DNA from 2 places in the Caballeronia sp. AZ1_KS37 genome. Region 1 is predicted to be linked to the other one. Evidence: riboswitches for the same ligand, from Rfam matches in the RefSeq annotation. Region 1 holds a riboswitch; the other holds the start of a gene.

Region 1 (7,257 bases):
GGCGGGCGATTATGTAATTGCCTATACGTTGCAGTGAATGCGAAAAAAAGCGCGGGAATTTTCTCCCGCGCCTGCACGTTACGTCCGGCGATAAGCCTCGGCCATGAGCGCGCTGACCTTCGCGCGCGCGCTCAGCGCATTGCGGACGGCGGCGACGATGAAGGAAACGAGGGCGATCGGCGTGGCAGCGATGATTCCCATGATGAACTCCGTACTGGGGTAACTAACTAGGTAATAACCCTAGGTTAGCACATTATGACGCATTGCAACAAATATCTTTCGGGGAATTGACCGTACGCAAAGGCGAAACGCTCTGAAGGAGCATCCACATGAAGACGCACTTTCCGGCTCGTATCGCGGCGATCGGCGCCGTTGTGCTCATCGCGGCGATCGTCGTCGCGTGCAGTGGCGGTTCCGGCGATAGCGCCACTTCGTCTGCGGCGAGCGGCGGCGCGCCGCCGGCGGCATCGAGCCCGTCGGGGGCATCGAGCCCGGCGGGGGCATCGGCGCCTCTGGCTGCGGTGTCGAAAGATGTCGTCACCTGGCACAACGACATCGCGCGCACCGGACAGCAACTCGCGGAAACCGTCCTCACGCCGGCGAACGTCAATCAGCGTACTTTCGGCAAGCTCGCGCTCTTTTCCGTCGATGGCGCCGTCGACGCGCAGCCGCTCTTTCTGGCGGGCGTACCGATCGCGGGCGGTACGCGCAACGTGCTCTACGTCGCGACAGAAAACGCCAGCGTCTACGCTTTCGACGCCGACAGCGGCGCGGTGCTGTGGAAAGTCTCGACGCTCGGCAGCGGCGAGTCGCCGAGCGACGACCACAACTGTCATCAGATCACGCCGACCATCGGTGTCACGGCGACGCCGGTCATCGACCGGACGCGCGGCCCGAACGGCGCGATGTATGTCGTCGGCATGTCGAAGGATGCGTCGGGCGCGTATCACCAGCGCATTCACGCGCTCGATGTCGCGACGGGCGCCGAGCTCTTCAACGGCCCCACCGAAATCCGGGCGACGTATCCGGGCAACGGCGCGGGCAGCCAGAACGGCACGCTGACGTTCGATCCCGGCCAGTACGCCGAGCGCGCGGCGTTGCTGCTGCTGAACGGCGTCGTCTACACGGCGTGGACTTCGCATTGCGACTTCATGCCGTACACCGGCTGGGTCATGGGCTACGACGCCGCGACCCTGCAACAGGCGAGCGTGCTGAACCTCACGCCGAACGGCCAGATGGGCTCGATCTGGATGAGCGGCGCGGGCCTTGCATCGGACGGCCAGGCGATCTTTTTCCTCGACGCCAACGGCACCTTCGATCCGACCCAAAACGCGCAGGAGATGCCGATCAACGGCAACTTCGGCAACGGTTTTTTGCGGCTGGAAACGTCGCCGCTCAGGGTGCAGGACTATTTCGAGCCGTCGAACACGGTGCAGGAGTCGAACGAGGACGAAGATCTCGGTTCCGGCGGCGCGATGGTGCTGCCGGACTTCACCGATGCGGGCGGCACGGTCCGGCATCTGGCGATCGGCGCGGGCAAGAACTCGACGATCTACGTCGTGAACCGCTTCTCGATGGGCAAGTTCGATTCGAACGCGGACCACATCTATCAGGAACTCGTCGGCCAGATTCGTGGGGCGATGTTCGGCGCGCCCGCGTATTTCAACAACACGGTCTATTTCGGCGCGGTCGGCGACAGCATTCGGGCGTTCGCGGTCAGCAACGCGTTGCTTTCGGCGACGTCGACGAGTCAGACGTCGAATGCGTTCGGCTTCCCCGGCGCGACGCCGAGCATTTCCGCGAACGGCACGGCGAACGGCATTCTGTGGGCGGCGGAGAACGGCGCGACAGGCGCGCTGCGCGCCTACGACGCGGCCAATCTCGCGCGCCAGCTCTACAGCAGCAACGACGCCGGCACGCGCGACCAGTTCGGTGCGGGCAACAAGTTCATCACGCCGATGATCGCGAACGGCAAGGTGTATGTCGGCACGAAGAACGGCGTCGCCGTGTTCGGGCTGTTGTCGAAATAGGATCGGCGCGCGAACGCGGCGCCGGGCGTGACGCCGCGAGCGCGCCGCAACTAGCCGAAACGCCGTGGAACGGTCGCGAAGTCATGTTAAGCTCTCGGTTCTTCGCTGGGGAGTAGCCGGCTTTCCTGCACAGGGAAAGCGCTCATGTCAACACGCTCGGTCGTTCAGGCCGTGGCATGAGCAGCCATCAAAGGTTGGCAAGACCATCGACAGAATTCGCGACCGGTCGGGCGCGCGTTCTGTCGTTCCATCTTGCCCGACCAGAGCGCTACTCGATGAATCTCGCCTCCACAATTTTTCTAGCCTTCGCCATGTCCACCGACGCGTTCGCCGCAGCCGTCGGCAAGGGCGCGACCCTGCACAAGCCGCGCATCGCGGAAGCGTTGAAGACCGGCGTGATCTTTGGCGTGATCGAAGCCCTGACGCCGCTCGTCGGCTGGGCGCTCGGCAGGGCGGCCGCGCAGTATGTCACCGCGTGGGATCACTGGATCGCGTTCGGCCTGCTCTTCCTGCTCGGCGCGCGCATGATCCGCGAAGGTTTCAGCAGCGTGAGCCACGAAGCGGAAAAGCCCAATTCGCATTCGTTCTGGGTGTTGGCGCTCACCGGTTTCGCGACCAGCATCGACGCGATGGCGGTCGGCGCGGGCCTCGCGTTCATCGATGTCGATATCTTCTCGACGGCCGCGACCATCGGTTTCGCGACGATGCTGATGGTGACGGTCGGCGTGATGGTCGGCCGGCTCGTCGGCGCGACGATCGGCAAGCGGGCGGAAATCGTCGGCGGGCTGGTTCTGATCGGCGTCGGCAGCGTCATTCTGGCCGAGCATCTCGGCCATCTCGGCTGAGGATGCGCGCCTTGCCGCCGCGCGGCGTGAGAATCGCGAGCACGGCGGCGACGATGAAAAGCGCGGGCACGTCGCCCGCCAGATGACCGAGGTGGCGCCCCGCGCCGCCGAACGACTGCACGGCCATGATCGCGCCGTGCACGACGCTCGACCACACCGTGAACCAGATGAGGCTCAGATGCCTCATCGGCTCGCGCGATGCGATCAGCAGGAAAACGCCGAGCGTCGCGTAGATGCCGACGATCATCATCGCGTATTCCGAATGGCCTTCGTGGCCGGCATCCCACGCCCATCCAGAAGGCCAGAGCAGCATGAGCGGATAGAAGGCGAAGAGCGCGATCAGCCCGACGACGGCGAGCACGATGCGCAGGCAGGCGAGGCGACGGGCGTCGTTCATGGCGGCTCCTTGGCGGCGCGACATGAGCGACAAGATACCGCGAAGCGCACCGCGAAAGCCATCGATGGCGGCAGGCGTTTCCACCAAAAATCGGCGCAAATAAAATAACAACGACTGCCATTAGGCCGATACGATTCATCATTCCACTGCCTTCAACCACAAATCCAGCACGTCATGCCACGTCCGATTTCCGCGCGCATCCATCTCGACGCCATCCGACAGAATCTTCAACTTGTCAAACGCACGGCGCCGTCGTCGCGCGTGTGGTCCGTCATCAAGGCGAATGCTTATGGTCACGGCATCGAGCGCATTTATCCGGCGCTCGCTGAAGCCGACGGCATCGCGCTGCTCGATCTCGATGAAGCCGTGCGCGTGCGCGAGCTCGGCTGGAAAAAGCCGATTCTTTTGCTCGAAGGCGTTTTCGAGCCCGCCGATGTCGAAACGGCGGATCGTCACCGGCTCACGGTCACGGTGCATTGCGACGAGCAGCTTGCGTTGCTGAAGGCGGCGCGGCCGAACGAGCGCATCGACATACAGTTGAAGATGAACTCGGGCATGAACCGGCTCGGCTATCGGCCGGGAGAATTCGTCGAGGCTTGGAAAAGGGCGTCGGATATCGCGGCGATCGGCTCGATCGGCCTGATGAGTCACTTCGCGAACGCCGACGAAGGCGCGATCGACTGGCAGATAGACGAATTCGAAGCGGCCACGCGCGATCTTCCCGGCACGCGCTCGCTGTCGAATTCGGCGGCGGTGCTGTGGCATCCGCGCGCGCATCGCGACTGGGTGCGGCCGGGCACCATCCTCTACGGCGCCTCGCCGACGGGCTGCGCGCGCCACATCGAGCATTTCCCGTTGCGCGCGGCGATGACGCTCGAGAGCCGCATCATCGGCGTGCAGACGCTCGCGGCGGGCGAGACGATCGGCTATGGCCGCACTTTCACCGCGGATCGCGCGATGAAGATCGGCGTGGTCGCATGCGGCTACGCGGACGGCTATCCGCGTCACGCGCCGACGGGCACGCCCGTCATCGTCGATGGCGTGCGTACGCGCATCGTCGGACGCGTGTCGATGGACATGCTCACCGTCGATCTCGCGCCGTGTCCGGCTGCGGGCATCGGATCGCCGGTGGAACTATGGGGCGAACGCGTCCGGGTCGATGAAGTGGCCGAACCGTCCGGCACGATCGGCTACGAGTTGATGTGCGCGCTCGCGCGGCGCGTGCCCGTCGCGATCGACGCGGGCGTTTCGAATCGGGCAGAAGCGCATTCGGCATGACGCTCACGATGACGCGTCTCGAAGGCAGTGCTTACGTTCGAAAATGCGCGATCACATCGGCGAGGATTTCGATGCCTTTGCGGATCTGCTCGACCGGCACGCTCGCATAGCCGAGGATGAGCCCGGCCGTCCGGTTCGACGTGCCGCCGCACGGCGCGACATGAAGCGGCGACACCGGATAGACGCCCACGCCCTTCGCATGCGCGGCGGCGACGAGCGCGGCTTCGTGCGCCGCGTCGATGAAGGGCAGCCACAGCGTGACGTGCAATCCGGCAGCCGTGCCCGTCGCGTGCGCGCGCTTCGGAAGAAGATCGGCGATGGCGTCGAGCAAGGCCGCGCGCCGCCGTTCGTATTCGCGCCGCACGCGCCGCACGTGACGCTCATACGCGCCGCTTTCGATTAGCGCCGCGAGCACGCGCTGATCGATGACGGCCGAATGACGATCCGCGAGCCGCTTCGCCTGACGGAACGCCGGCAACAGATGGTGCGGCAGGATCATGTAGCCGAGCCGCAGATGCGGCGAAAGCGCCTTCGAAAACGTGCCGATGTAGATCACGCGGCCATTCGTATCGATCGATTGCAAGGCGTCGATCGGGCGCTGGCCGTATCGGAACTCGCCGTCGTAGTCGTCTTCGATGATCCACGCGTCGTGCCGTTGCGCCCATTCGAGCAATTCGAGACGGCGGCCGATCGGCAGCACGCCGCCCAGCGGAAACTGGTGCGATGGCGTCACGTACGCGAGCCGCGCGCGTCCATCGGCGGGAAGGCGGCGCGTATCGAGACCGTGTTCGTCGACGGGCACCGGCAGCGCCACGCCGCCCGATGCCTCGAAGCAATGCCGCGCGATCAGATAGCCGGGATCTTCGAATGCGAAGGCGTCGCCGGGATCGAGCAGCAGGCGCGCGCAAAGATCGAGCGCCTGCTGCGTGCCGTTCACGACGACGATCTGATCGCTATCGCAGACGAGCCCGCGCGCGCGGCCGAGATACGCCTGCAACGCGCGCCTGAGCGACGCGTCGCCTTCGGGCGCGACGTAATAGAGGCTGTCCGCTTGATGCAGCAGTTCGGCCTGATACGCGCGTTTCCAGATCAACGAAGGAAAGTCGCGCGCGGACACTGCGCCGTACAGGAAGTTGATGCTGCCTTTCGTCACTTGCGCGAGAACGGGCATCGGCAGTGTGGAAACGCGCCGGCCATAGGCGGAAAGCGCGGGCGCGGTGCGTTCGGCGCGCGCGGGATTCGGCGGCGCGAGCGGCATCGGCGGCGTGGCGACTCGCGCGACGCGTCCCGCCGACGTGACGAGAAAGCCCTCCGCCGCGAGCTGTTCGTACGCTGCCGTGACGGTCGTGCGCGAGACGCCGAGATCGGCCGCCAGCGCGCGCGTCGAAGGTGCGGGAGCGCCGGCGGGCAAGGTGCCATCGGCGATCTGGGCGCGCAGCAGATCGTAAATGCGCCGTCCGGTGCCGATGGCGTCTTTCAACTGGACCATGAAAATTGCTCGAAACTGGATCTTCTTATTGTGCCTGTTTCGGGCGATAGTGACGGGGCTCCGCCACTTTCCATCAGGCATCCAGGATGTATATTCCGCCGCATTTCGCCGAGACTCGCCCTGAAGAGTTGCATCGGATCATTCGTGCGCATCCGCTCGGAATGCTGGTGACGCACGACGCAGCCGGTCTCGACGCCAATCACATTCCGTTCGAGTTCGATCCGGCGCAGGGCGAGCATGGCTTGCTGACGGCGCACGTCGCGCGCGCCAACGACGTGTGGCAGCGTTGCCCGGGCGGCACGCCCGTCATGGTGATTTTTCGCGGCGCGGAGGGTTATGTCTCGCCGAACTGGTATCCGAGCAAGCATGAGACGCATCGGCAAGTGCCGACGTGGAACTACGAAGTCGTGCACGCGCACGGCGTGCTCACCGTGCGCGACGACGAGCAGTTCGTGCGCGGTCTCGTCGCGCGTCTGACGCGGCGGCACGAGGCGAACGAGCCGAAGCCGTGGAAGATGGGCGATTCCGAGCGCGAATTCATCGATGGGATGCTGCGGAATATCGTGGGCATCGAAATCGCGGTGACGTCGCTTGTCGGCAAGTCGAAGCTGAGTCAGAACAAGGAAACGCGCGATCGGATCGGCGCCGCGGATGCGCTCGACGCGCGGGGGAAAGGGGAGCTGGCGCGGGTGATGGTGCGGGCGGGAGACTAGTTCATGGCTTTTATTGCTTTTCTGATCGCGGCGATCGTTCTCGCCATTACGCCCGGTCCGGGCCTCGCGTATGTCGTGGCTCGCACTGTCGCTGGTGGTCGTTCCGAAGGCATGGCGTCGTGTCTCGGCACGGCGGTGGGCGGTCTCGTCCATGTGGCCGCGGCGGCGCTCGGGCTATCCCTGTTGATCGCGCGCTCGGCGACGCTCTTTAGCGTCGTGAAGTACGTCGGCGCGGCGTATCTGATTTATCTGGGCGTTCGGCTTCTGTTTCGCGAAGGCGAAGCGGGCGGCGTCGCGCCGGTGGCATCGCACGGTGCGCGGCGTGCGTTTCGCGAAGGCGTCCTGGTCGAAGCGCTCAACGTCAAGACGGCGCTGTTTTTTCTCGCCTTTCTTCCGCAGTTCGTTTCGCCGGGGCATGCGCTGATTCCGCAACTGGCGATGCTCGGGAGCATTTGCGTCGTGCTTAATACGCTTGTCGACGTGGGCGCGGTGCTCGCCGCTTCGC
Region 2 (7,257 bases), on a different contig from region 1:
GCCAAGCCGAAATGCAACGTCGACGGCAAGCGCGTGCTTTATCCGGTGCTCGTGAAAAGCGACGCGGACCTCGCCGCTTTCAAGGCGAGCGAAGATCCGTCGCACTATTTCTTTCAGCACTTCGTGACGGGACGCAGCTTTTATCTGCTCGCCTATTTCGCGCGCACGGGCGAAGTCTTCTGCTCGTCGCAGGAAAACCTCGCGCAGCAGCCCGGCGGCAAGTCGATCGTGCTCGCGCGCACCGCCGATTTTCATGCGAGCGATATCGGCGTGAAGCTGCGGCAGGCGCTTTCGCAATGCGGCTATTTCGGCTTCGCGATGATCGAATGCATCGTCGGGGACGACGGCGCGTACTTCATCGAAATGAATCCCCGTCCGTGGGGACCGCTCGACCTGTGCCTGAACCACGACTGCGGCATCGTCGAAGCTTTCGTGGGCGACTGGGCGACGGAAGATGCAACCGCTTATCAAGGCCGGCGCCTTTCGCGCGCACGCCACGCCACGTATCTGTGGACGGGCGGCATCGTGAACACATGGCGCCGGCGCCGGACGACCGTGCATCGCTATGGCAGCGAAGCGCGTCTCGCGGGCGCTGCGTTGCGCGCCCTGGCCGGCGACGTCTATCTCGCAAGCGACAGCTGGCGAATCTTTTACAAGGAACTATGGAAATGACCTCTGGCGCCACCGCAGTCAAGGAGCGGCTCGCTCAACTCTACGGAGAAGTCTCCAAGCACTCGGGGTATCAGACGATCCCCGACTTCGTCGCGAGTACGCTCGGTTATCAGGAGACCATTCAGAGCCAATGGCGCGGCGACCGCAACCGCCTCGACTGGATTCTCGCGCATCGCGCGCCGCAAGCCGGCGAGCGCTGGGCCGACTTCGGCGCGAATACGGGCTTCTTCACGTACACGATCGCGCATGCGCATCCCGATGCGCGCGTGACGGCGATCGAAGCGAACGCCGAACACGCGAAGTTCCTGCGCGAACTCGGCGATGCCTTCTCGATCGGCAATGTCGACGTGCATCACGAAGCGCTGCCCTTCGATGGCCTCGACAAGCTGTCGGACATCGACGTGCTTTTGCATCTGAATGTGCTGCATCACGCGGGCGCGGATTTCGACCGCGAATATGTGACCGGCGCGCACGATTTTCCGGCGTATGCGGTCGCTTATCTGAAGAAGCTGCGTCAGGCGTCGCGCTCGCTCGTGTTCCAGCTCGGCTGCAATCTGTGGGGCGACAAGACGCATCCGCTGCAGCCGGGCGCGACCGATGCGGAGCGTCTCGCGTATGTGTCGAAGCTGCTGACGGACGCCGGCTGGCGCATTCGCGATCTCGCGTACGCGAAGAAGACGACCGACGCGCCGATCGCCTATGCCGATCTCGGCAAGGACGTCATCGAAGCGCTGAACGGCCAGCACGGACAAGCCGAACTGCGCCTCTTCGCCGACGCGCTCGCGCCGTATGCGCTGGAACAGCACATCGGCGAGTTTTATCGGCGCGCGATTTACATCGTCGATTAATTGACGGACGGCACTAAAGTTATCGGCGCACGTGCCGATAACCCCTATAAGAACAACAAGAACGACGTGCCGGTTTTCTCGGCGCGCTGCTTCGCTCTTCGATGCCCGCCTCGCGCGGGCATTCTTCTTTGTGCCGCAGCTTTGTCAGCGCCCGAGCGTCAACGCGAGATAGGCCGCGTACAGCACGCCGTTGCCGAGCAGCGCCCACAGCACGACGCCGTTCTCCTTCGCATTGAAGCGCAGCCACGCCGCCGCCGCGAGCGTGATGAGCACGCCCGTCAGCACTTCGATACGCGGCTCCCACGGCGTCAGCATGATGCCGATGGCCGGCAGCAACGTCCCTTGAAACACCATCGCGCCGGTGATGTTGCCGAACGCGAGCGTGTCCTTTCCTCGGCGCGCCCACAGAATGCTGTTCACTTTCTCGGGCAGTTCCGTCGCGATCGGAATGATGATGAGCGACAGCAGCAGCGCCGAAATTCCCAGCGCATGCGACACGCCCTCGACGCCGTGAATGAAGCCCTTCGCGCCGCCGACGAGCAGCACGATGCCGAAGAAAAACTGCAGCATGATCGTGCCGAGCGACGTTTTCAAACCGAGACGCGAAGCGAACAAGGCCTCGGGCGCTTCCGTTCCGTGTCCGCCCTCGACGAGCTTCGCCGAAGCCTTGAACGTCGAAATCACATAAACGATATAGAGCGCGACGAGCCCGACCGCGAACAACGCGCGCACTTGCCACGCGTGATGCGGCACGAACATCGCGGCGCACGCGATGAGAAACGCGACCAGAAAGAAGTTCAGATCGCGCACGAAGCCGCTGCGCTCCGGCACGATGCGCCCGCTCATGCCGCGCGACTTGAGGATCGCGAACGTCATCAGACACGTCGAAAGCGTCGCGAGCATAAGCGGCGCGCCGAGAATCGCGCCGACGCCGATCTCTTCGTTGACCGCACGGCTCGTCGTGCCGCCGAGCAGCGCGATGATCGGCACCGTCGTCTCGGGCAATGCCGTGCCGACCGCCGCGAACAGCGATCCGGTCACGCCTTCGGAAATGCCGAGCCGTTCGCCGAGATGTTCGAGCGCATTCGTGAATAGCTCCGCCGCGACCAGGATGATCGCGAGCATCAGCGCGAGTTCGAGAAAGAGCATCGTCATGCGGCACCTCGCATCGAAACATGCGACGGGTGCGCGAGCGTGCGCGGGAAACGGGGATGTTGTAGTTGTGGGGACACGATGATTCCACGGCCGGACGTCGAGCGAACCACGATGCGCCACGCGCCGTCCGGCCAGGAACGACATAGCGCATCGATGGTCTCGCCAAACCGTTCCGGTCGAACGCGCCACGGCAGCAGGGCCGAGGATGTTGACGCGTTCTCCTTCGCTCGCGAAGGAAGGCTACTCCCCAAAGAAGGCGCAAGTTTAGCCCGATGCGCCCCGTTTCGGCAACCCGCGGAATAAGCGTATGCCGATCGGATCGTTGTCGTCGACGGATGCATCCGCTAATCTGGCCGCGCCGGGCGCGTCGCTTGCTGCGCGTGCTCAAGCTCATCCACGAACAAAAATGAAGATCACGGGAGATCTCATGCGTCTGAAACTCTTCGCCGCGGCCGCCGCGATGGCCATGTTCGCCGCGCCGATGCTCGCGATGTCCAAGCCGCTCACCGTCTGCACCGAATCGAGCCCGGACGGCTTCGATGTCGTGCAATTCAATTCGCTCGTAACGACCAACGCATCGGCGGATGTCATCTTCAATACGCTCGTCTCCTACGACGAAGCCGCGAAGAAGGTCGTGCCCTCGCTCGCGGAAAAGTGGGACGTGACGAGCGACGGGCTCACGTACACATTCCATCTGCGTCCGAACGTTCAGTTTCAGACGACCGATTACTTCAAGCCGACGCGTCCGCTCAGTGCCGACGACGTCGTGTTCACGTTCTCGCGCATGCTCTCGGACGACAATCCGTGGCACAAGATCGCGGGCGCGAGCGGCTTTCCGCACGCGCAGTCGATGGGCCTCGTGAAGCTCATCAAGGCCGTATCGAAAGTCGATGACCATACCGTGAAGTTCGAGCTCAACGAGCCGAACGCGACCTTCGTGCCGATCCTCACGATGGGCTTCGCATCGATCTATTCGGCCGAATATGCGGACAAGCTGCTGAAGGCGAACCAGCAGGTCGATCTGAACAGCAAGCCGATCGGCACCGGCCCGTTCGTGCTGAAGAGCTACACGAAAGATTCGGTCATCCGCTACGACGTGAATCCGTCGTACTGGGGCGCGAAACCGAAGATCGACCGGCTGATCTACGCGATCACGCCCGACGCCGCCGTGCGCGCGCAGAAGATCAAGGCGGGCGAATGCCAGATCGCGCTGTCGCCGAAGCCGCAGGACGTCATCGACGCGAAGAAGGACAAGTCGCTGAAGGTGAGCGAAGCGCCCGCATTCATGACGGCGTTCGTCGCGCTCAACACGCAGAAGAAGCCGCTCGACAATCCGAAGGTGCGTCAGGCGATCAACATGGCCTTCGATCGCACGACCTACATGAAGACCGTGTTCGACAACACGGCGACGCAAGCGGTGAACCCGTATCCGCCGAATACGTGGAGTTACGACAAGAGCATCGAGGCGTACAAATATTCATCCGCCGATGCGAAGAAGCTGCTCGCCGATGCGGGCTTTCCGAACGGTTTCGACACGACGATCTGGGTACGCCCGAACGGCAGCGTGCTCAATCCGAATCCGAAGGCGGGCGCGGAATTGCTGCAAGCCGATCTCGCGAAAATCGGCGTGAAGGCGCAGGTGAAAGTGATCGAATGGGGCGAACTCATCAAGCAGGCGAAGCAGGGTCAGCACGACATGCTGTTCATGGGCTGGGCCGGCGACAACGGCGACCCGGACAACTACATGTCGCCGCTTTTCAGTTGCAACGCGGTGAAGTCGGGCATCAACTTCGCGCGCTATTGCGATCCGCAACTGGACAAGCTCATCGCCGATGGCAAGTCGACCGCCGATGTCGCCAAACGCACGAAGGCGTATGTCGACGGGCAGAAGATCATCCACGATCAGGCGCTGTGGATTCCGCTCGTCTATCCGACGGCGGCGGCGCTCACGCGCGCGAACGTCAGCGGCTATAACGTGAGTCCGTTCGGGCGCGTGAATTTCGGCGCTGTTTCCGTGCAGTAAGCGAAGTCAGGCCGGCGTGAAGCGGATCACGCCGTCAGCGCCGGTCTGACGTTTCAGCGTGCCATCGAGCCAAAGCAGGTTCAGATGCGCGAGCGCTTCGCCGAGCGCGAACGTCATCTGATGGATATCGAGCTTGCGCTTGAACATGATAGGGACGATGTCTGCGGCGCTGCATGGCTTTTGAGCGCACGCGTCGCGCACTTCCGCCAGCCGCGCGCGATGATGCTCGCGCAATTGCCCGATGCGCGTTTGCACGCCGCGAAACGGCTTGCCGTGTGAGGGCAGCGCGAGCGTATCGGCGGGCATGGTTTCGTAGCGGCCGAGCGATTCCAGATACAGCGCAAGCGGATTGCCTTCCGGCTCGACCGCGAACACCGACACGTTTGTCGAAATGCGCGGCAACACCATGTCGCCGGAAATGAGCAACTTGTCGGCGGCGCAGAAAAGCGCGCTGTGCTCCGGCGAATGGCCGTAGCCCGACACCACTTCCCAATTGCGCGCGCCGATACGCATGACATCGCCATCGCGGATACGCCGATATTCCGGCGGAATCGACGGCACGAGCGTCGGGTAATAGCTATCGCGCTTGCGCAGCGCATCGAGCGACGCTTCGTCGGACAGGCCGTGCGCCGCGAAATGCGCCGCCGCTCGCTCGCCGCCCGCGTTCGAGCCGTCGCCGGCGGCCATCACGCGGCCCATCGCGTATTCGCCGAGCGACATCCACAGGCGCACGTTCCATCGATTCTTGTCGCCGCCCGTGCAGATCCAGTCGGCAAGTCCCAGATGATCCGGATGACAATGCGTGACGATCACACGCAGCACCGGCTTTCCATCGAGCACGGAATCGAACACGCGCTCCCAGTTCGCGCGGATCGTATCGCTCGAAATGCCGCAATCGACGACGGTCCAGCCTTTCACACCGTCGATTTCATCGGCGAGCAGCCACAGATTGATGTGATCGAGCGCGAACGGCAGCGGCATGCGCAGCCAGAACACGCCCGGCGCCACTTCCATGACGCCGCCCGATTCGGGCAGCCGGTCCGCGAAAACATAGTCGAGCTGGTGTTCGAGTGCGTTCATTCGGTGCCTGTCTCCGGGTTTGCGCCGCGTTGCAATTTGGCCAAGTTGACGATAACGTAAACGTCCATTCTAACGTTGCGCGCGCATTTGCGCTGCCGGCCGGCAATGACCCAACCGACGCATTACACGATCACCGAACTGGCGCGCGAGTTCGACATTACGCCGCGCGCCATTCGCTTTTACGAAGATCAGGGGCTGCTCGCGCCGAAGCGCGAAGGCTCGAACGGCCTGCGGCGTGTGTATTCGGCGCGCGATCGCACGCGCCTCAAGCTCACGCTGCGCGGCAAGCGGCTCGGTTTCACGCTGTCGGAAATCCGCACGCTGCTCGATCTGTATGACTCGCCTACCGGCACCGCGACGCAGCTACAGGCTTTCGTCGATACGATCGCGGCGCATCGCGAAGTGCTGCAGCGTCAGCTCGAAGACTTGAACACGACGCTCGCCGAACTTTCCGCGTATGAGGAACAGGGCCGCGCGCTGCTCGCGGCGGGCGCGGAAAAGCGTGCGCGCAAACCCAAAGCGGCATAACGCGTGACGCCCGCACAGGAAGCGCAGGGTCGATATGAATCATTTCCCCAAGCTGCTCTCGTCGCAAATCGGCTTCGATGTCGCCAAGACGATACTCGAAGGCTTCGAGCATCATTACCGCGTGTTCCGCGAAGCCGCGATCAAGGCGAAGGAGCTATTCGAGCGCGGCGACTGGCTCGCGTTGCAACAACTGGCGCGCGATCGCATCGCGTCGTATGACGATCGCGTCACGGAATGCGTGACGGCGCTCGAAGACGAATACGACGCGGAGAATATCGAGGACGACGTGTGGCAGCAGATCAAGCTGCATTACATCGGCTTGCTGACGACGCATCGTCAGCCGGAATGCGCGGAAACGTTCTTCAATTCCGTGTGCTGCAAGATCCTGCATCGCTCGTACTTCAACAATGACTTCATCTTTGTGCGGCCGGCCATTTCGACGGAATACATCGAGAACGACGAGCCCGCCGCAAAGCCGACGTATCGCGCGTATTACCCGGAAAAGGACGGCCTCGCCGCGACGCTCGAACGCATCGTCACGAACTTTCAGTTGGAACCGCCGTTCGAGGATTTGCCGCGCGACGTGCAATGCGTGATGCAGGCGCTGCGCGAAGCCTTCGGCGATATCACGCCGGCGCCGAACTTTCAGATTCATGTGCTTTCGTCGCTGTTCTTTCGCAACAAGGCGGCGTATGTCGTCGGGCGGATCATCAACGGCGATGCGCTGCTGCCCTTCGCCATCGCGATCCGGCATACGAAGCCCGGCCTGCTCGCGCTCGATACCGTGCTGCTCTCGCGCGAGCAGGTGCTCATCATCTTCAGCTTCTCGCATTCGTACTTTCTCGTCGATATGGAAGTGCCGTCGGCGTTCGTGCAATTTCTGAGCACGATCATGCCGCGCAAGCCGAAGGCCGAAATCTATACGTCGGTCGGTTTGCAGAAGCAGGGCAA

What was found. Region 1 has a riboswitch for manganese ahead of mntP (manganese efflux pump MntP). Riboswitches for the same ligand answer to the same signal wherever they lie in the genome.
Region 2: another riboswitch for manganese. It lies ahead of NCS00_RS01105 (sodium:calcium antiporter); the one in region 1 lies ahead of mntP (manganese efflux pump MntP).

What each region holds. Positions count from the first base shown of each region.
Region 1 is NZ_JALQDP010000035.1:87,914-95,170, reverse strand. Features, by position in the region: gene NCS00_RS23560 (glucose/quinate/shikimate family membrane-bound PQQ-dependent dehydrogenase) at 1-37, shown strand, start outside; gene NCS00_RS33385 (hypothetical protein) at 79-201, opposite strand; gene NCS00_RS23555 (outer membrane protein assembly factor BamB family protein) at 330-2,030, shown strand; yybP-ykoY riboswitch at 2,131-2,297, shown strand; gene mntP (manganese efflux pump MntP) at 2,306-2,875, shown strand; gene NCS00_RS23545 (DUF6632 domain-containing protein) at 2,841-3,272, opposite strand; gene alr (alanine racemase) at 3,447-4,550, shown strand; gene pdxR (MocR-like pyridoxine biosynthesis transcription factor PdxR) at 4,582-6,039, opposite strand; gene NCS00_RS23530 (FMN-binding negative transcriptional regulator) at 6,126-6,752, shown strand; gene NCS00_RS23525 (LysE family translocator) at 6,756-7,257, shown strand, end outside.
Region 2 is NZ_JALQDP010000001.1:230,523-237,779, reverse strand. Features, by position in the region: gene NCS00_RS01115 (ATP-grasp domain-containing protein) at 1-672, shown strand, start outside; gene NCS00_RS01110 (class I SAM-dependent methyltransferase) at 669-1,520, shown strand; gene NCS00_RS01105 (sodium:calcium antiporter) at 1,665-2,675, opposite strand; yybP-ykoY riboswitch at 2,764-2,939, opposite strand; gene NCS00_RS01100 (ABC transporter substrate-binding protein) at 3,103-4,698, shown strand; gene NCS00_RS01095 (MBL fold metallo-hydrolase) at 4,705-5,778, opposite strand; gene NCS00_RS01090 (MerR family transcriptional regulator) at 5,884-6,306, shown strand; gene aceK (bifunctional isocitrate dehydrogenase kinase/phosphatase) at 6,341-7,257, shown strand, end outside.